DNA from 3 places in the Arthrobacter sp. SAFR-179 genome. Region 3 is predicted to be linked to each of the others. Evidence: riboswitches for the same ligand, from Rfam matches in the RefSeq annotation. Region 3 holds a riboswitch; each other region holds the start of a gene.

Region 1 (6,638 bases), on a different contig from region 3:
CCTTGAGGCTGAATGGGCGCGCACGGACCTGACCCTGCTGGTATCAAGGGTGGAAGCCTTCGGCATGGCCGTCACCGAATCCCTGGCCCACGGCATTCCCGTACTGGTCCGGTCAGGGACAGGGGCAGTGGAGGCGCTGGGGATGGCAGGACTGGCAACGGACGACGGCGAACCCCGCCTTCCGGGGGCAGTGCTTTCCCTTCCAGCCGGGGGACAGGAGAGTCCCGGCCGGCTGGCCGACGCCTTGCGCGGGTGGTTGGTGGATGAAAGGACTCGCGAGAGCTGGCGGACAGGTGCGCTTGATGCGCGGACCGGGCTGCCGGGGTGGAGCAAAACCGCGCAGGACGTGCTGGCACTTCTGGCGGGACGCGACGACCCGGGAGAGCGGCGACAGCGCTAGCGGATGCTCCGGTGCGCCGCGAAAAACTCCCGCAATACCAAAGCGCATTCTTCTTCGCGGACCCCGGGGTACACCTCAACCCAGTGGTTGAGCCGGCGCTCCCGCAGGATATCGAATACGGATCCTGCGGCGCCGGCCTTCTCGTCCCAGGCCCCAAAGACAACGCGGGGGATTCGCGCCAGGACAATGGCGCCCGCACACATGGCGCAGGGTTCAAGGGTGACCACCAGGGTGCAGTCGGACAACCGCCAGCCGTCGCCCAGGCCGCCGTCGAGCCGCGCCCTCTCCTTCAACCGTGCCGCAGCCTCCCTGATGGCCACCACCTCGGCGTGGGCTGTGGGGTCGCCCAGTTCCTCCCGCTGGTTCCGTCCGGAACCCAGCACGTCGCCGTCGGGCCCTATGACCACGGCGCCGATAGGCACATCCTCCGTGGCGAGCGCGCGACGGGCCTCCGCCAGGGCAAGGCCCATCCAGGCGTCGTGTTTCTTTTCGGGCAACCGCATGGCTCAATGATAGTTTCGGGGTTACTCAGGTTACTTGCCGATGCCGGGAGGCACCATGGACACGCTTCGGGACCGCTTAGGTACTTGGTTCAAACCGTACGCGGCGCTGATCCTCACCATTCTGGTGGGCGGTGTGGTCATCGTGTCTTTGGCGCTGCTTGGGTCCGAGGTTTACGACGACGTGGTGGACTCAGCCGGGCTGGCCAACCTGGACAAACCTGCCCTGGCGTTCGCCGAGACCCTGCGCAGCCCCTGGCTCGATGCGGTTGTCACGGGGTTCACCAACATCGGCGGCGGCATCGGGATGCCCATCCTCGCCAGCATCCTTACGGCATGGTTGACGTTCCTCAGCCGGAACTGGCGCCCCCTGGTGCTGATTGGTGGCGCAGCGGCAGCGTCGGTCAGCGCCACCACCTTTGGGAAGAAGTTGGTGGGCCGTACCCGCCCGGACCATGCTGACGCCGTTCCGCCCTACGAGGATTCGCCGTCCTTCCCCAGCGGCCACACCCTGAACACCACCGTGGTCATCAGCCTGGTGATTTACCTCATCTGCCTTCAGTTCCACACGATGCGGGTGCGCGTCACTGCTATCACCGCTGGTTCCATCTTCATCATCGCCATGGGTCTGAGCCGGGTTTTCCTGGGCCACCACTGGCTGACGGACGTCATGGCCGGGTGGATCCTGGGGCTGGCCTGGGTGGCCATCGTCATCCTGGCCCACCGGCTGTTCCACCTGGTCCGCAGGCGCGAACACATCGGCGCAGCGCCGTCGTTCGACCGTCCTATCGTCCGTGACGTGGTGGCCGAGGAACTGCACGACGGCGGATCTTCCGGACGTGGGAAGGGCAGCGCCGGGTGATAGTTTTGGGGGATGCGCACTCTCGTTGTTGACCACCCCCTGGTCGCCCACAAGCTCACCGTCCTGCGGGACAAGAACACGCCGTCGCCGGTCTTCCGCCAGCTGACGGAAGAGCTGGTGACCCTGCTGGCGTACGAAGCGACGCGGGAGGTCCGTACCGAGCCGGTCACCATCCAGACGCCGGTCAGCACAACCGTCGGCACCGCCTTCACCAAGCCCACCCCGCTGGTGGTTCCCATCCTCCGCGCGGGTTTGGGCATGCTGGAGGGCATGACCAAGCTCGTTCCCACCGCTGAAGTGGGCTTCCTGGGCATGGCCCGGGACGAGGAAACGCTGGACATCATCACCTACGCAGAGCGCCTGCCGGAGGACCTCACCGGCCGCCAGGTCTTCGTCCTGGACCCCATGCTGGCCACCGGCGGAACCTTGCGCGAAGCCATCAAGTTCCTCTTTAAGCGCGGCGCCTCCGACGTCACCTGCATCTGCCTGCTGGCTGCCCCCGAGGGCCTGGCCCGGCTGGAAGAGGAACTGTCTGGAGCCAACGTGCACATCGTCCTGGCCTCCATCGACGAGAAGCTCAACGAGAAGTCCTACATCGTCCCGGGCCTGGGCGACGCCGGCGACCGCCTCTACGGCATCGCCGGGTAGATTTCACCCTTTTTCAATACAGTTCCCGCCGCTAGCCTTTGCGGATGGACTGGAAACTTGAGCTTGTCTTTCTCCCCGTGTCCGACGTTGACCGCGCCAAGGACTTCTACGTCAACAAAGTGGGCTTTAATGCGGATTTCGACGAACGGCCGTCGGACTCCATCCGCTTCGTGCAGCTGACGCCGCCGGGTTCGGCCTGCTCCATCTGCATTGGCGAGGGACTCATCGACGCCCCTCCCGGCACGGGTTCCAACCTGCAGTTGGTGGTCAACGACATTAAAGCTGCGCATGAGACCACCTGAAGAACAACGGTGTGGATGTCAGCGATGTGGACGTGCAGGACTGGGGCCACTTCGTCTACTTCGCCGATCCCGACGGAAACAAGTGGGCTGTCCAGTACATCCCGCGGCGAAACACCGGCCAGGAAGCTGGCCAGGGCACTGTTCAGGACGCCGGGCAAAACGCTGGTTAACCCAAACCGCGGGCCGCATCATGATGATGCGGCCCGCGGTTGAAGGTGGCTTGCCTAGTACCAGTTGTGGGCCAGGTGGAAGTTCAGGGCGCCGCAGGGCGACTGGTAGCGCTCCTTGATGTAGTCCAGGCCCCAGTTGATCTGCGTGCGGTAGTTGGTGAGGTAGTCCGCACCGGCGCTGGCCATCTTCTCGGCCGGCAGGGACTGGACAATGCCGTATGCCCCGCTGCTGGCATTGGTGGCCGTGGTGGTCCAATCCGATTCCTTGGTCCACAGCGTCTGCAGGCACTGCATCTGGTCCGGAGCCCAGCCAAAGGTCCCCAGCTGGCTGGCGGCGTATGCCTGGGCGCCGGCGGGATCGTTAACCGCGACGGCGGCAGCCGGCTCAGGTGCGGGGGCAGGCTCGGGAGCCGGCGCCGGGGCGGGGGCTGGGGCAGGCGCTTCAGGCGCGGCCGGTGCTGCAGCGGGGGCCGGTTCCGCTGCCTGCGGTGCCACGCTGATGGCGGCGGGAGCCGGGCTGGCTGCCGGGTTGGAACGGATTTCGCTCTTCTCGATGCTCATTTGAGCGTCGGACGCTGCAGTGGAAGAGTTGGACCCGGTGGATGACGCCGGAGTCATGCTGCTGGTGGCCTGTCCTGCCGCGCCGACCCCCACCAGCACCGCACAGGATGCTGCAAGGACGGCCGCGCGCTGGCCCAGGGTGGTCTTCTTTGCCTGCTGCTTGGCCTTGTGTTTAGCCTTGGCCTGCAGCTGACGTGCTTCTGCCGTGTTTTTGGACATGATTGATCGCCTCTCACACCTGCGGAGTTAGCTGTCGGGTTCGGATGAGGGCATCCGGCTGTACGGAAAGATCACGTACTGGCTTAACCCCAAGGGCATTCAGTGCCCGGGACGGTGGGTCCCCCGCCTCTGCCGTAGCTCAATCGGAATCCGGGGAAGCGGCAGAGCTTGGCGTCAACCCGGGATATGCGGCCCGAACGGGGACCGCACCCAATCGACGGTACAGGAAGAACACGACAAAGTCACATTTAGGTAACGGAAGTCACGATGACCCGCGCGTCGAATTGCGGGACAGAACCTGTCGAAGATCTCAATTCGACGAGGCGGATGGCCTTGAACGCAGTGTGTGACGAACTCAGGGCACGGCGGGGCCGGCCGCGGGAAGACGGACAGCAAACTCGGTCCTGCCCGGCCGGGACACCAGTTCCACGGTGCCGCCGTGGGCCATGACGATGGACTCGACGATGGACAGGCCCAGGCCGGACGAGCCCTCGGAGCCGGAGCGGGCCGCGTCAGCCCGGGTGAAGCGCGAAAAGATCCTGCCCTGGAATTCCGCGGGGATGCCGGGCCCGTCATCGGTGACCGTAACCACCACGCTCCCGTCGGCAGAGCGCATCAACCCTGTGGTCACGGTGGTGCCGGCCGGTGTGTGCTTCCGGGCGTTGGAGAGCAGGTTAGCCAGCACCTGGTGCAGCTGGGTGGTGTCACCGCGGACCGTCACGGGTTGATGGGGCAGCTGCAGCTGCCAGATGTGTTCAGGGGCCATGACCTTTTCGTCGCTGACCGTTTCTATGACCAGCTGGGTAAGGTCCACTTCGGTGGTCTCGGTTGCCTTGCCCTCATCGAGCCTGGCCAGCAGCAGCAGGTCCTCCACCAGCGCGGTCATGCGCTCCGACTGGCTCTGCACCCGCCCCAGCGACTTTTGCCCGTCCTCGGTGAGGTGTTCGGTCATGCGCATCAGCTCGGTGTACCCGCGGATGGCGGTCAGCGGCGTTCGAAGCTCGTGGGAGGCGTCGGCAACAAACTGGCGCACCTTCATCTCGCTGCGCTGCCGGGCCTCCAGCGCGCTGGACACGTTGTCCAGCATCAGGTTCAGGGCGTGGCCCACACTGCCCACCTCAGTGGTGGGGTGCGCTGCGGAGGGCGGCACGCGCACGGCGAGTGCCACCTCGCCGGCGTCAAGGGGCAGCTTGGAAACCTTGGTGGCGACGTCCGACAGCTGTTCCAAGGGGCGCATGGTCCGGCGGATCAAGGCGGTGCCAACCAGCCCAATCAGGACCAGCCCGCCCAGCGAGACCAGCACCATGGTGAGCACAAGGGAGCCTTCGGTGGCTTTCTTCGTAGCAAGCGGAAGGCCGGTAATCACCACGTCGCCATAGGGCGTCCCGGTAGCCATCAGCCGGTAATCGCCGTTGGACAGTTCGCGGTCCACCGGCACGCCATCATGGGGGAGTGCCTGCAGGATGGCAACGTCGCGGGAGGTCAGGGAGATGCGGGTGGCGTCGGATGACAGGAACCCTGCCTCCCTGCTGACCTGCCCGTTCACTACCCGGGCATTGAGCGTTCCCACACTTTGCCCGCGTGCGTCAAGGGGATCTGGGCGGCCTGAGGGGTTGCCTTCGGGCGGCCGGCCGCGGGACGCCAGCTTCAGCTGCGCATCCAATTGACTGGTGAGGACCACGTCCATCGAGGCATAGCTGACCACCCCGATGGCGCCCGAGATGGCCACCAGCAGGGCCATGGACAGCAGGATCAGGCGTGTGCGGAGGTGCCAGGTGGAGGGATTGAACCAGGACCGGCCGGTGGGCCGGGGAACTCCGGGAAGAGACACGCGTTTCCTTTGGCTAGTCTGCAGGCTTAATGACGTAGCCCGCCCCGCGCACGGTGTGGATCATCGGCGGATGGCTGGCTTCGATCTTCTTGCGCAGGTAGGAAATGTACAGTTCCACGATGTTCGCCTGGCCGCCGAAGTCGTAATCCCACACGTGGTCCAGGATCTGGGCCTTGCTGACCACGCGCTTGGGGTTTTCCATGAGGTAACGGAGCAGCTCGAACTGGGTTGCCGTCAGTTGGATCCCTTCTCCGGCACGGGTAACTTCCCGGGTGTCCACATTGAGCACCAGGTCGCCCACCACCAGCTCGGCGGTATCCATGGCGGCCACCCCGGAACGCTGCACCAGGCGATGCAGGCGCAGCAGGACTTCCTCCATGCTGAAGGGTTTGGTGACATAGTCGTCCCCGCCCGCGGCCAGTCCCACGATGCGGTCCTGGACGTCGTCTTTGGCTGTCAGGAAGAGCGCAGGCACCTCCGGCGCAAAGACGCGAATCCTGCCCAGCAGCTCCACGCCGTCGAACCCCGGCAGCATGACGTCCAGCACCAGGACATCCGGATGGAAGTCCTTGGCGAGCTTCACCGCAGCGGGTCCGTCCGCTGCCACGGCCACAGACCAGCCCGCCATGCGCAGGCCCATGCTCATGAGTTCGGACAGGCTCGGTTCGTCATCCACCACCAGGGCACGGATGGGGGAGCCGTCCGGGTGGGTGAGCTGGGGAAGGTTGTTGGTCATGGAGTGCGGGGATGCCATGGGACAACTCTCCGATCTGTCGGTTTGCCAAGGCTTTGCCAATGCTGTGTTCCAGCTGTGAGCTCCAGCCTAGCCACCTGAACCAGGGGCAACGGTTGCCTTGCCCAAGCGGCGCCGCGGGTCACAGGTTGGCTCGGACTGCCGTACAGCCCCTGCGCAGCATCGCGGCGGACCCTTGTGGGACAAGAGCATCACCGCCAGCAGTTTCAACCTCTTGGAGAACGCCATGGATCAGCGAGACCAGGCGCAGGGAATGCGTCAGGGGGCAGAGCGGGACCACCCCCGTCCGCTCAGCTTGTCCATCATGACCACGGGAGCCAGCGTTCGCGTGACGGCCCTGAAAGGATTCGGACAGAGCGCACAGCACAATGGTTGCCCCTGCGACGGGCAT
Region 2 (6,638 bases), on a different contig from region 3:
GGAATCCTGGCGGGCCGAATTTGCCGCGGCGATATCCGCCTGCAGGGCGGGCAGCAGCGCCACCCGCCGCGCCCGCTCCTCTTCGAGCAGCACACGAAACCGTTCGAAATCTGGCATGGGGAAAGCCTAGCGCGTCAGTCAGTACCAATTCAGGGACACGGAATGGTTCCAAGCCCCGCAGGGCGAACCACAGCGGTCACGGATATAGCCCAGGCCCCAATCGACCTGCGTCCGATAGCTGGTCAGCCAGTCGCTGCCGGCGCTGGCATACTTGCCCGGCGGCAGCGCCTGGGCAATCCCGTAGGCCCCGGACCAGGCGTTGGTGGCGGTGGTCAGCCAGTTTGATTCCTTGCTCCACAGCTGGGCCAGGCAAAGGAACTGGTCCTGGCCCCACCCAAAGGCAGCAAGGCGTCCGGACGCGTAGCTTTTCGCCGCGCCGGGATCGTTAACAGCTCCACCGGGAACGGAAGGAACGACGACGGCGGGCGGGCTTGGCAGGGCCGGCGCCGGTGGCGGTGGCGGCGCAACCGGAACGGCAGGAGCTGGATTGTTGGCAGGCGCGGCCGGGGCCGGATTGGCCCCGACCGGGGCTGGGGCGGGGGGCGGCGGCTGCTTGGGCTGCTGGGCGGCAGCCGCTGCGGCCTTGGCGGCAGCTTCGGCCTGGCGGCGGGCCTGCTCCTCCGCGGCGGCGCGCTTGGCCGCCTGGGCCGCCTCGTAGGCGGCCAGCGCCGCTTTGCCCTGGCGATACTCCCCCTCAACTGCCGCCGTCGTACCCTTCAGGGCGGCAAGCTGGGCAGTCAACTCGCCGCTGTGCTGCTGTTCCTCGGTGACCTGCCGTGCCAGTGCGTCCCGGGCGGAACGGGCGGCCTCGGATTTAACCTTCGCCTCCCCGGCCAGTCGTTCCCGCTCGCCCCTGGCAACCTGTTCCTGTTCCCTGAGCGCAGCGGCAACCTTTCCTGCCGCTGCAGCCTTATTCACCAAGGCAGCAGTCTTGTCCCCTACAAGCTTGACCAGGTTGAGCCCCTGGGCGCTGTTGGTCCCCAGCGCATCGAGCGCCACGAAGAATCCGGTATTGGTCCCGCCGGTCTTGTAGGACTGGACGGCCAGGGCGCCGATATCCTTCCGGTACCGGGCCAGTTGGTCGTCTGCACGGGCCGCCTGCGCAGACAGAGTCTGCACCCGGGCTGTTGCCGCCTGAAGCTCCGCATCGGCTGCGGCGTGATCGGCGGCAGAGCGGACCGCCGCATCCCCGGCCGCCTCCGACTGCGCTTGCAGTCCATCCAGGAGCCCGTTGATGCTGGTGATCTCTGCGGCCTTCGCCGCTTCAGAGGACTGCGCCTGCTGCACGTCGGCCCAGGAGGGATATCCGCCGGGCGGCTCCTCCGCCGCGGCCGGCAACGCGGTGGCGCCGGCCAGGGCGATCGCCATCAGGCCCGCGAATATCGGGAAGGACCGGTTGGTAACGAACAGGGGCATAGTCCCGAAGCTTACCGCCGGGTATCGCGGCAAAGCAGGGGTCCGAGGCCGTATTGTTACCGTTTCGGCGCCGTTTCCCGGTTCGAATCTCTCCCCAGGTCAGCCGCGAGATCCTATGTACATCAAGACGTTTGCTGAATTGAGAGGGAAACCTCGTATGTTATTCAAATGTGACAATGACAGTGAGCGCGGGTTATGGTCTTTGGGTGTCCCTCTCAGCCGGGACATTCCCATCAGCATGCCGAGCCCTGCCGCTGATCATGGGATTCAACCGTTTTCCGATGGCAGGGACGGGGGAACCAAGTTTCCACGGCCACTTGTGGCCTTGGGGTTAAGTCGATAGCGCTCCGCCCGCGGAGCCCGCTACCGGCCGGGCATCTCCAGCCCGAACCCGACAGCTCACCCCGCAGGCATGGGAGAGGCGATCAACCGTGTCAAAAAATTCCATTACTGCCCGTCACCGCGCGACTCCGGCCCGCTCCATTGTGCTCGAGGGCCTCGCCGTAACCGCCAAGACCCAGGCCCGTTCGCTGGGCCGCCCGGCGCTCGCAGTTGCTGCAGCGTCCGGCATTGCATTCGGCGTCGGAGCCCCGGCCCATGCAGGTGTGACCGGTCCGGACACCACTGAGAACACCAGCGTCCAGGCGTACTCGGCACCGGCAGCAGCACCCGTTGCGGCAGCCGGAAACGTCCACACCGTCGTCTCTGGCGACACCATCGGGGCCATCGCGGCTGCCTACGGCGTCAGCCTTAATGACGTCCTGTCCGCCAACGGACTGGGACTGTCCTCAATCATCTACCCCGGTGACCAGATCCAGATCCCCGGTGCAGGCTACACCGCAGCACCGGCTCCGGCTCCTGCCGCAGCTCCGGTCCAGGCTGCAGCCGCAACTGCACCGGCGAACACCGGCATGAACATGTCCTACGCCTCCGCCACCCCGCTGGCCTCCACCGGCACGGGAACCGGCGCTGCGATCCTGGCATCCGCTTACAGCCAGGTTGGCGTGGGCCAGGACTGCACCGCAATGGTTGAGAAGGCCCTGCGCTCCGTCGGCAAGTCCGTCGGCGACCTGGCCCCCACCCAGTTCTTCCAGTACGGCACTGTTGTCAGCGCCCCCGCCCCCGGTGACCTGATCATCACCTCCGGCCACGTGGGCGTTTACGCCGGCGACGGCCAGGTTGTCAGCGGCGGCGTCAACGGCTACAGCACCGAGGTTCACTCCATCAGCTGGCTCGGCGGCTACTCCGCAGTCCGCGTAGCCTAGTCTCCGCGGCGCTTCGCAACCAGCGGAGCCGACGCAAAACAGGAGGGCGGCAGCCGGGTATTCCCGGCCGCCGCCCTCCTGTCGTTTTCCCCTGGCGCGAGCCGTCAGGTCCCGCAGAAGGTCATGTAGTTGCCGAAGTCTTCAGGGGCACCCTCGGCGTAGCGTTCCAGTCCCGGACGTTCGGTAAAGGGTGCACCGATGGCCTCGAGCAGTTGCTGCAGGGGTGCGAGGTTTCCTTCGGTGGCAGCTGACAGAGCTTCCTCCACCAGGTGGTTCCGGGGAATGTACACAGGGTTCACGCTGTCCATCAGGTCCGCGTCCGGTTTCATGGCCTGCCACCGCTCCGCCCAGGCGTCGAACGCGGCCAGGTCAAGGACCATCCCGCGAACGGGACGGAGGTCGCCCCGGGCGGCCTTGCCCAGGTTGCGGAAGAAGAGGGTGTAGTCCACCGGGCCGTCCTTCAGGATGGCGATTGCATCGTCCACCAGGGCTGAGGCGTCATCAGCGCTCTCCCCGCCGCCTCCCAGGCCCAGCTTGCGTTTCATGCCGCCGGACCACGACTTGCTGTACTGTCCGCGGAACCCGCCAAGCACCTCCACGGCCGGGGCAACCGCCTTTTCCTGGTCCTGGTCGATGAGCGGCAGCATCGCCTCGGCAAGCCGGGCAAGGTTCCATTCGGCAAGCACCGGCTGGTTGGCATAGGCATAGCGTCCACTGACGTCGATGGAACTGTAGACGGCGGCGGGATTGAATGCATCCATGAACGCGCACGGGCCGTAGTCGATGGTTTCCCCTGAGATGGTCATGTTGTCCGTATTCATGACACCATGCACGAATCCCACCAGCATCCACCTGGCCACCAGCTCCGCCTGGGCGGAGACGACGGAACCGAACAATGCCAGGTAGGGGTTTTTGGCTTCAGCGGCGTGCGGATAGTGCCTGCTGATGGCATGGTCCGCCAGCCGCCTCAGGAGGTCCAGGTTTTCGGTGGCCCGCGCGTACTGGAAGCTGCCAACGCGCAGGTGGCTGCTTGCCACGCGTGCCAGGACGGCACCGGGCAGCATGCCGTCCCGGCGGACCTGCCGCCCGGTTGCCACGACGGCGAGCGAGCGGGTGGTGGGTATGTGCAGGGCGTGCATGGCCTCACTGACCACATACTCACGGAGCATGGGGCCGACGACGGCACGGCCGTCCCCGGCGCGGGCGAAAGGCGTGCGCCCCGAGCCTTTGAGATGGATGTCCAGGAGGCGGCCGCTTTGGTCCGTGACCTCCCCCAGCAGCAGCGCACGTCCGTCACCCAGCAAGGATGAGTAACCGCCGAACTGGTGCCCCGCATATGCCTGCGCCACCGGGGTGGCGCCGGCGGGAACGTGATTGCCCACCAGCAGCCGGACCCCTTCGCGACTGCGGAGGTACTGCGGATCGAGGCCCAGGTCCCGGGCGAGCTTGTCGTTCAGGACCAGGAGCTCAGGACCCGGTGCTTCCTCGGCCTGCCAGGGAACGGCGAGTTCTGCCAGTTCCCGGGCGAAGCGGCCGTCAAAAGTGACCGTGGATTCAGCTGCTGCCGTCATGGTTTAACCCTATCGCCGTAGTTTCGCCTGCCGCTTCCCGCATCGGTTGCCGCCGACGGGGAACGGCAATGCGCTGCAGGTCTTCAGCGGCAATGACCGTGGATTCCGGAGCCCGGGCCCTTGCCTGCTCCGCGAGATGGGAGACGTCGTTTCCGTACCGTGCGGAAAAATGTGTGAGCACCAGCGTCCGGGCCTTCCCCGACGCCGCCAGTTCACCGGCCTGCCCGGCGGTCAGGTGCAGGTATTGCCCGGCTAGGCCGGCGTCGTCGTCGCTGAACGTGGACTCCGTGACCAGCAGGTCGGTGCCTGCTGCCAACTCTTCGGCACCGGCGCATGGTGCGGTGTCCATGATGAAGGCAAACCGCTGGCCCGGCCTGGGAATGCTCATGTCCTCCAGGCGGGCTGTCCCGACGACCCCTTCCCGCTGCAGCCGGCGGACGTCGGGCCCTTCGACGCCCGCCGCCCGGAGCCGTTCCGGCAGGAGGGTGCGGCCGTCGGGCTCTGTGAGCAGGTAACCGTACGTCTCGATGCGGTGGTTCAGGGGCCGGACCTCGAGGCCTTCGGCCACGGGCCCGGCGCCGGAATGCGGGTGCAGCCGCAGGTCGATGCCGGGAGAGCTGACGGCCACCAGGGCCCGGACCACATCGTCGCCGGACGCCGGATAATGCAGGTGGACGGGGTGCCCCACTCCGTCCAGAACCATCCTGGAAAGGACTCCGGGCAGGCCATAGCAATGGTCCCCGTGCACGTGCGTGAGGCAAATCCTGGTGATGCTGCTTGCCGCTGCTCCGGCAAGGATCATTTGGCGCTGGGTGCCCTCGCCGGGGTCGAAAAGCAGCCCTTCGCCGTCCCAGCGCAGCAGGTAGCCGTTGTGGTTCCTGGTTCGGGTGGGAACCTGGGATGCGGTGCCCAGCACAACGAGTTCACGCACTGTTGGTGTCCGCCGATGTTCTGTGCAACCCCTTGGCGTAGGCGGCCTGGCCGGCGTGCTGGAGGCAGTCCCCCAGGATGCTGACCAGCCGCACGCCGAGGGTGACGGGCGGGTCCCAATGCCGGTCAACCACACGGTCCAGGGCGGAATCATTGATTCCTTCCAGGACCTTTGCCGTCTGCCGGTGGACGGCGTCGTAGTACTCCTGCAGGAGTACCCGGGATGCGCGGACGGCGTCTACCTGCTTGCTGGAATGGCCGTAGCCGGTGTCACTGTCCGCCAGCGGGAGCCCAAAGCGGGCAACGAATCGCTCCGCCGTCCAGATTTGTTCCAGCCCCGACGCGGCAGCAACCTGGGCATCTTCCACCCGGCCCATGTGCCAGACCAGCCAGGCGATGGAATTGCCGTTACCTGCGGGACGGCGCTGCAGCTGCCCTTCATCCAACCCGTCCAGCACCTGCCTTACCAGGCCCGGGAGACGGTCAAAGGCCTCCAGCAGCAGTTCCTTGGATTCCATGGTTCCCCTCCCCGGCGGCCGCGCCTGGCGGTTCCGCCTCCCGGCCTGTCAGCGTTCCAGGTCGTCGGGCTCAAACTCGCTCAGGGGTGAGCCGCCGAAGTTCTCCTCGTCGTCACTGGCGTCAGCTTCCAGCCCTGTGGGGTTTTCGCCGAAATCGACGTCGGCTGCTGCTTCGCCCAGCGTGGGGGTGTCCGGCGGCACCTGCTCGTCACCGGCCCGGTACCGCGCCTGGGCGCTTTCGTCGCGCAGCGTCTGGTCGCTCAGGAAGTCCTGTTCTTCGCCCGAGACTGCCTCGTCCTGCAGCAATGGGTCTTCCTGCCAGCGGTCCGGGTTGTTTTCGGCTGCCCCCGGGTAGCTGTCCGGTTCCCCCATGACAGGGTCGAGCTCCAGTGACGACGCCGCGCCCGGAGTTTCGTCGAGAAGTATGTCGTCTTCCTGCACGACTTCCAGCTCATCGTCGGGGAGGTTCTGTTCAGTCATGATGATGCCTTTCTCTTTAAGTCCGGCGGACAATAGTAAGCATACTGAGGAACTGTGCCGCCTGTGAACCGTCGACGCTCCCGGGCACCTCGCCCAGCCCCCTGGATCATCCATCGATTGCTCCATAGGTGACGCTCCTATAGCTGTCAAACGTTAGGTGCGGGGCGCTATCCCGTAGCCGTGGCTGCTGTGTTGCCGCTGTCCACAACCGGGGACAATTTCCATTGGGTTATCCACCGCTACTGCGGCCGAGGGAGCTACCCAACGGCTCCCAAAAGGACCAGCCGTGGATAACCCAAATTGCCCCCAATTGTGGACAGCTTTAGGGTTGCGATGAACTGCGACCTGGGGAAGGACAAGCGATGCCAACCTATCCCTGTGACGTCTGGTTGTGACTC
Region 3 (6,638 bases):
TGGGAGGCCAGGCGGGCCGCGGCTTTGCCGATGGAGCCATCAGCCTGGTGGAAGCAATGAAGAACTACGCGCCCGCCTCGGGCGTGACCATCAGCCGTTTGGCGGAGCCAATCCAGGTGGAACCGGAACTGCTGGCCCAGCTGGACGAGGGCGGGATCCGGCCTGGTGCTGCCGTGACGCTGGAACGCGTGGGCGAGTACATTTCCGTTCGGGTCGCGGGGATCGAAGGGGCGCTGGAGCTGCCGCCCGAGGTTGCTGCGCACGTCTTCGTTGCCCTCGACTAGGGCTGATCCGGCACCTTCCATACCCCAGGCAGGGGTTTCCACGCAAAGGTAACGGAATTGTTACCTAGGGACTTAAGCCCCTATAGTGGAACCAAGCGTTGATACATAAGCGTTACCTGACCCGGAGCCGAGCTCTGCCAGCGGGCCAGGTGAACGAGTTCGTTACTGGCAGAGGCGGGGGAACCACAAGCGGCAGCGGGGGACTGCCTTGGGGTGAAGTCCGTCAGCAGCAAGCCTCTCCAGTGAAGGATTCTTCCGGGAATACCCCTGTGCAGAAGCTTGCCTACGGCGGACCGGGTCTTTGAACTCTCTGACCCGAATCCGACAGCTAACTCCGCAGGCTTCTTCCAGAGAGGAACCCTTCTTGACCATGCAGACCCCACGGGGCCGCCGACGCGCGGCCGGCCCCCCTTCGGCACCCCGGGTTGCCGAAGTCGTCGCAGCGGAGCGCCCCCGCGACCTGCATCGCGACGCGCGCCGCCGCCGGGGTCCCTTCCGGCAGATGACGGAGTTTGCCGCCGCCAGCGGCATCGGCCAAAAAGCCGGCATGGCCCTTGCCGCCACAGGCCTGGTGCTGACGGTCACGGTGCCCGCCACAAGTCCCGTCATGGCAACCGACTCCGCCGGCAATGCCCCCCTGGCTGCCTCGGCTGTCAGCCCGCAGCCGCAGATTTCCGCTGATGTTGGAGCCCAGGTTGACTTCAGCCGCTCCGCCGTGGTCACGCAGGCGGACCCGGACGGAAAGCTGAAGCAGCTCCTGAGCGCACAGTCCGCCGGCTCCGTCACCCGTGCCGCTTCGGCCGGCACCCTGGCCGCACCCCTGTCGTCCCTCGCCACCGCTTCCCCTTTCGGTTACCGGGTCAGCCCCATCACCGGAGGCTCCGGAGACTTCCACAGGGGCCAGGACTTCGTGGCGCAGTGCGGCACCTCGGTCCTGGCGGCCGCAACAGGAACCGTCACCTTCGCGGGCTGGCACCAGTTCGGTGGCGGAAACCGGGTGGTCATCGACCACGGCAACGGGCTGGAAACCACCTACAACCACCTCTCGTCCTTCAACGTCAAGGTGGGCCAGACCGTCTCCCGCGGTGAGGTCGTGGCACTGAGCGGCACCACCGGCGCGTCCACCGGATGCCACCTGCACTTCGAGGTCCAGGTCAATGGCGAAGTGGTCGATCCGATGGGCTGGCTGTAACCGAATGATTGCTCACTCTCAGATCGCCGTGACCCGCCGTGACCTGAATGTGACATTGAAGCAAAACTGCTGTACCGTCTAACTCGCGTCAACTTTTCCGAAGTTGACGCTCTTGAGTGGATTGCCTAACTCTGCCACCGCTCAAGGTCCGTTCGCATTTCATCGTCTGGCAGGGGCGGGGGAACCAATTTTGGCCTTCATTTCCGGAAGGCCTTGGGGTTAAGTCACAAAGCTTCCCAGGAAGCAGCGTGGCCGGGTGACTCCCATCCGAATCCGACAGCTCACCTCGCAGGCATTGGGAGAGGCTACCTTCGTGTCTTCACGCCATCATTCTGCGCGCCACCGTGCGCAAACGGTTCGCACCAACCCCCTGGACGCCGTGTCCAAGGCTGTCAGTGCAAATGCCGGGACCGTAGGCCGCCAGGCTGCCGTTGTGGCAGCCGCTTCGGGCCTCATCCTGAGCATGGGCCTGCCCGCCACGGCAGCTGACACCACTGCCGGTGTCTCTGCCTCCACCGAGTCCGGTTCGGCCCAGACGGCACTCGCCGTCACCGCTGCCCCCACGGCCACGGTGTCCTTCGAGCGTCCGGTCGTCAAGACCACCGCCGCTCCCAAGGTTGAAGCGGTACGTACCCAGTCCACGGCAGCAGCGAACCGCGCCGCCAACACCGCCACTGCGGGCCAGGAGGCTTCCCCGGCCGCCAAAGCGGAAGAGTCTGTATCCACTGCGGCAACCTCGGGCATTGCCGCCATCGCCTACACCGGCATCGGCCACTCCTACGTATGGGGCGGCACCAGCCCCGTCACAGGCTGGGACTGCTCCGGTTTCGTGCAGTGGGTTTACGCCCAGGCCGGAATCAGCATCCCCCGCACCAACGCGTGGAACATCATGACCCCCACCTCGGCACCGCAGCCGGGTGACCTGGTTGTCCAGAACGGTGGCGCGCACGTCGGCATCTACGTCGGCAACGGCATGATGATCAGCGCACTCAACCCCTCGCAGGGCACGCTGCTCCACTCGCCGGCAGCCACCGGTTCCTCCACGTACTACCACTACAGCAAATAGTTCTTGGGCAACGCGTTCCAAGGGCTTTTTCTTTGCCCAAAGCTTCTTCGCTAAAAACCACATCCCCGTTCGGGATGCGCCGGCGTACCCCCAAGATGCCGGCGCGTCCATCACCCTTCGCCTGCCTACCTGCGGCTCGAGGGAAAAACGAAAGAGAGAACTGATGACGACTCGTGCCACCGCACGGCATCGCGCCGAGGTCACCAAAACCAACTCGATCGCTGTCATTGCCAAGGCTGTCAGCGACAACGCAGGCGGCATGGGCCGCCAGGCTGCGGTTATTGCCGCAGCGTCCGGCCTGGTCCTGACCAGCGGCATCGCTGCCAACGCTGCCGACGCCAACGTCAAGCGCGATTCCGCTCCTGCTTCCGCGCTGGAAGTTGAATCCGCCGTGGACGCCCCGATCTCGGCGGCTTCCACCATCTCCATCAGCTACGAGAAGCCTGCCGTGACCACCACGCCGGCTCCCGTCGTCGAGCCTGAGCCCGAGGTTGAGGTGCGGGAAGCCGCTCCCGCTCCTGCGGCCCAGCCCGCTGCTGCTCCCAAGGTCACGGCCAAGGTTGCCACCGCCGCTGCTCCTGCCGCTCCCGCAGCCCAGGCATCCGCCAGCGGCAAGGGTGCGGCCATCCTCTCTGCCGCGTACGCCCAGCTCGGCGTGATGCAGGACTGCACCATGCTGGTCACCAACTCGCTGGCCGCTGTCGGAATCCACTTCCACGACTGGCCCGCCGGCTACCTGTCCCTGGGCCGCACCGTGAGTGCAGCCGAAGCACAGCCGGGCGACCTGATCTACTACGCTGACGGTGGCGCGGGCATGGCCCACATCGCTGTCTACGCAGGAAACGGCATGGCTGTCCACGGCGGCTACAACGGAAACCAGACCGTGGTCTTCAGCGCGAACGTTGGATCCGGCCCCGTCTTCATCCGCGTCAACTAGGCATTCCGGTGCTGGCGTGAACGGCCGCCAGCCTCAAAATGTCCCGAGGACCCCCGCCATCGAGGCAGGGGTCCTCGGCGTTTAAGGGGTGCCGCGACGGGGGCGGCACCCTTTTTTGGCGTATCGGCGGTGGAAGGACTCCCGGGCGGAAATTACCTGATTCTGCACTTCTTTGTTTACTCTTGTGATGTCGATCCATAGCCCGGACATGCCGAGGGCAGCCGGCCCTCGTGCCCCTGACGGGTGCGGCCGTGAAGAGGTAAGTGCATGCGCACTCTCGTTCTGAATGCTGGATATGAACCGCTGGCGGTTATTACTTTCCGCCGGGCGCTGGTGCTTGTGCTTACAGGCAAGGCCAGTGTGGTGGCCGAAGGGGACGACCCCGTGGTGGGCCCCACCGACGTCCTGGGGCGCCCGTCCGTGATCCTCCTCAACCGCTACATCCGCCCCCGGTACAACCACTCCACGGCCGTCAGCCGCAGGGGAGTGCTCCGACGCGACGGGCATAAATGTGCCTACTGCGGGAAAGCGGCGCACACCATTGACCATGTGCACCCGAAATCCAGGGGCGGGGCTGATTCGTGGGAGAACCTGGTGGCCGCCTGCCTGCGGTGCAACAACGTCAAGGGCGATCACACTCCCGTCGAGATGGGATGGACCCTGCGCTTCGTCCCGGAACCTCCGCACGGGACCATCTGGCAGATCAAGGAGCTGGAGAAGCCCACCCCGGCCTGGGATCCGTTCCTGCTTCCGGAACGGGCTGCCTGACCGCCTGCCCCCGGCATCGACCTGTCTGTGGCGTGACCTGTCGTTTCGCCCTGACCTCTCAGGCCGCCCTTAACCTCCGTGCTGCCGTCCAGTGAGCCGGTGACTAGGCTGGGGGAGTGGAAGTGAGCAGCCTTGCCTTTGACGCCGTGGTCCTGGCCGGCGGGAAGTCATCGCGGCTGGGCGGCACGCCCAAGCAGTCGCTGGTCTTCCAGGGCCAAACCCTCCTGGAGCGCGCTGTGGCTGCTGCCGCGGGGGCCGGGCTTACTGTCGTTGTTGGTGACACGGATTTCCTGCCAAACCGGCCACCCGTCGCGCAGCCCCTGCCGGCCTGGCCTGCCACCCTTTTGACCTGCCGGGAGGAACCGCGCTTCGCCGGCCCCGCGGCCGCGATCGCAGCCGGACTGGAGGCGCTGGCGGCACACCATGCACGGACGGGCAACGGTGGCGGGGCGCCCTATACCCTGGTGCTGGCCTGTGACATGCCGTCGGCCTCCCAAGCGGTGGCGGCGCTGCTCGACGCATTGGGCCCCTCCATGGAACGGGCGTCCGGAGGTGTCATGGCCTGTGCCGAAGACGGCAGGGCCCAGCCGTTGTCAGGTTTTTACCGCACGTCTGAGTTAAGTAAAGCCTGCAAGGCCCTTGCGGCCCGCGACGCATTGGTCAACGGCTCTGTCAGGGCTCTCCTTGCTAGTCTGGACGTGCAGCTTGTCACAGTCCCCGCCGGATCCACAGCCGATGTGGATACCTGGGATGACGTTGCCGCGCTGGGGATTGCCGCCGGGAACCAGCATGAAGGCCAGGACCGGCATTCGGGCGGAACAAACGTGGGAGGCAATTCGTGAAGAGCCAGGACGAAACGCTGGAAGAGTGGTGCAGGGCCCTTCTCCAGGCGTACAAGCTTGAGGATGTCCAGGTGGACGTCAATGCGGTGCTGGCGCTTGCAGGTGTAGCCGCCCACGCTGTTGTCCGGCCGGCGGCTCCGCTCACCACTTTTATTGCCGGCTTCGCTGCAGGCCTGGCTGCCGCTCCCGGCAGGGAAATGGATGCCGAATCAATGGACGCGGCCCTGGCCGTTGCCCGCACACTGGCAAAGGACTACGAGGCCGAGGCCGCCGCCGGGACTCCCGGCGAATGACTGCAGAACCCCAGAGCGATTCGGAGGCACCACCTGGCAGTGATGTGGTGCCCCCGGCCGGCATAACGGAACCCGGAGTCACTGAATCCGGTACCCCTGAACCGGGTATGACTGAACCCGGTATGACCGAACCAGGTATCGCTGACCCTGGCACCTCTGAATCCAGTACAGGAGAATCGGGTGCTCCCGATGCCCAGTCGGCTGAAGAAGGGCATGCAGCCCATCACCATCTGGCGCATACCTGGGAAGAGGCCAGGCAAGCTGCGTTCGACGCCGCAACACCGATTCCCCCGGGGCCTGTGCCCCTGCGGATCGCCTTGGGCCGCAAACTCGACAGGGACATCATTGCCCTCCAGGACATGCCCCATTACGCCTCGTCGGCCATGGACGGCTGGGTGGTCAACGGAAGCGGCCCCTGGATACCGGTGGAGCCCAGCACCCGGCTGGCGCCGCACCAAGCCAGCCCCATTGCCACCGGCGGGATGATCCCCGCCGGTGGCAAGGCAGTTCTCCGCACCGAGAGTGCAGTCCTTGGCCGGGACGATGAGGGACTTCCTGTCGTGATGACCGGAGGCAAGGCCCGCCCGGGCGAACCCCGCGCGGGGGAGCACATCCGGAAGGCCGGGGAAGAAGCCCTGGAGGGGGACATCCTGGTCAAAGCGGGGGTGGAACTCAACCCGGCCCACCTGGCACTGGCCGCTTTGGCCGGCTACGACGAACTGCAGGTCCAGGGGAAGCCCGTGGTGCGCCTGGTGCTGACCGGGTCCGAAGTGGTGGAACACGGCACGCCGGCACCGGGCCAGGTGCGCGACACCTTCGGTCCGCAAATGCCGGACGTTGTGGCAATGCTGGGCGGCATCCCGGGCGGGCAGCAGCGGATCGGCGACTCGTACGACGAATGGCTGGCTGCGCTCGAGGACGTGCTGCCGGAGGTGCCGGGCGCGCCGGACCTGCCGGCCGACGTCGTTATCACGACGGGGGGCACCGGGCGCTCGGGGACGGACCACCTCCGGCGGGCGGTGGCTGAACTGGGCGGCCGCCTCATCATCGATGGGGTGGCCATGCGGCCTGGCCACCCCGCGGTCCTCGCCGAACTGCCGGACGGACGCTTTGTCCTGGGACTTCCCGGAAATCCGCTGGCGGCCATGATGGCCCTTTCCACCGTGGGCGCCCCGCTGCTGGCCGCATTGGGGCACCGCGCCATGCCGGCAGTGGAGGAAGTGCCCTGCGGGACGATGATCGAACCGGACCCCGGC

Evidence for each region. Region 3 has a riboswitch for cyclic di-AMP ahead of ACR65K_RS14035 (C40 family peptidase). Riboswitches for the same ligand answer to the same signal wherever they lie in the genome.
Region 1: it holds a riboswitch for cyclic di-AMP, as region 3 does, so the genes downstream of both, ACR65K_RS19320 (aggregation-promoting factor C-terminal-like domain-containing protein) here and ACR65K_RS14035 (C40 family peptidase) in region 3, are expected to answer to the same signal.
Region 2: it holds a riboswitch for cyclic di-AMP, as region 3 does, so the genes downstream of both, ACR65K_RS06035 (LysM peptidoglycan-binding domain-containing protein) here and ACR65K_RS14035 (C40 family peptidase) in region 3, are expected to answer to the same signal.

What each region holds. Positions count from the first base shown of each region.
Region 1 is NZ_JBPFDM010000015.1:79,418-86,055, reverse strand. Features, by position in the region: gene ACR65K_RS19345 (glycosyltransferase family 4 protein) at 1-400, shown strand, start outside; gene ACR65K_RS19340 (nucleoside deaminase) at 397-903, opposite strand; gene ACR65K_RS19335 (phosphatase PAP2 family protein) at 959-1,762, shown strand; gene upp (uracil phosphoribosyltransferase) at 1,775-2,410, shown strand; partial or broken gene ACR65K_RS19325 (VOC family protein) at 2,455-2,882, shown strand; gene ACR65K_RS19320 (aggregation-promoting factor C-terminal-like domain-containing protein) at 2,937-3,662, opposite strand; cyclic di-AMP (ydaO/yuaA leader) riboswitch at 3,668-3,828, opposite strand; gene ACR65K_RS19315 (sensor histidine kinase) at 4,018-5,493, opposite strand; gene ACR65K_RS19310 (response regulator transcription factor) at 5,507-6,247, opposite strand.
Region 2 is NZ_JBPFDM010000002.1:359,592-366,229, forward strand. Features, by position in the region: gene ACR65K_RS06025 (TraR/DksA family transcriptional regulator) at 1-117, opposite strand, end outside; gene ACR65K_RS06030 (aggregation-promoting factor C-terminal-like domain-containing protein) at 139-1,476, opposite strand; cyclic di-AMP (ydaO/yuaA leader) riboswitch at 1,736-1,904, shown strand; gene ACR65K_RS06035 (LysM peptidoglycan-binding domain-containing protein) at 1,908-2,741, shown strand; gene ACR65K_RS06040 (protein adenylyltransferase SelO) at 2,846-4,312, opposite strand; gene ACR65K_RS06045 (ribonuclease Z) at 4,296-5,243, opposite strand; gene ACR65K_RS06050 (mycothiol transferase) at 5,236-5,760, opposite strand; gene ACR65K_RS06055 (hypothetical protein) at 5,809-6,240, opposite strand.
Region 3 is NZ_JBPFDM010000008.1:152,737-159,374, reverse strand. Features, by position in the region: gene ACR65K_RS14045 (iron-dependent transcriptional repressor DtxR) at 1-284, shown strand, start outside; cyclic di-AMP (ydaO/yuaA leader) riboswitch at 431-642, shown strand; gene ACR65K_RS14040 (M23 family metallopeptidase) at 655-1,476, shown strand; cyclic di-AMP (ydaO/yuaA leader) riboswitch at 1,605-1,785, shown strand; gene ACR65K_RS14035 (C40 family peptidase) at 1,856-2,542, shown strand; gene ACR65K_RS14030 (NlpC/P60 family protein) at 2,706-3,479, shown strand; gene ACR65K_RS14025 (HNH endonuclease) at 3,747-4,247, shown strand; gene mobA (molybdenum cofactor guanylyltransferase) at 4,370-5,089, shown strand; gene ACR65K_RS14015 (DUF6457 domain-containing protein) at 5,086-5,382, shown strand; gene ACR65K_RS14010 (molybdopterin molybdotransferase MoeA) at 5,379-6,638, shown strand, end outside.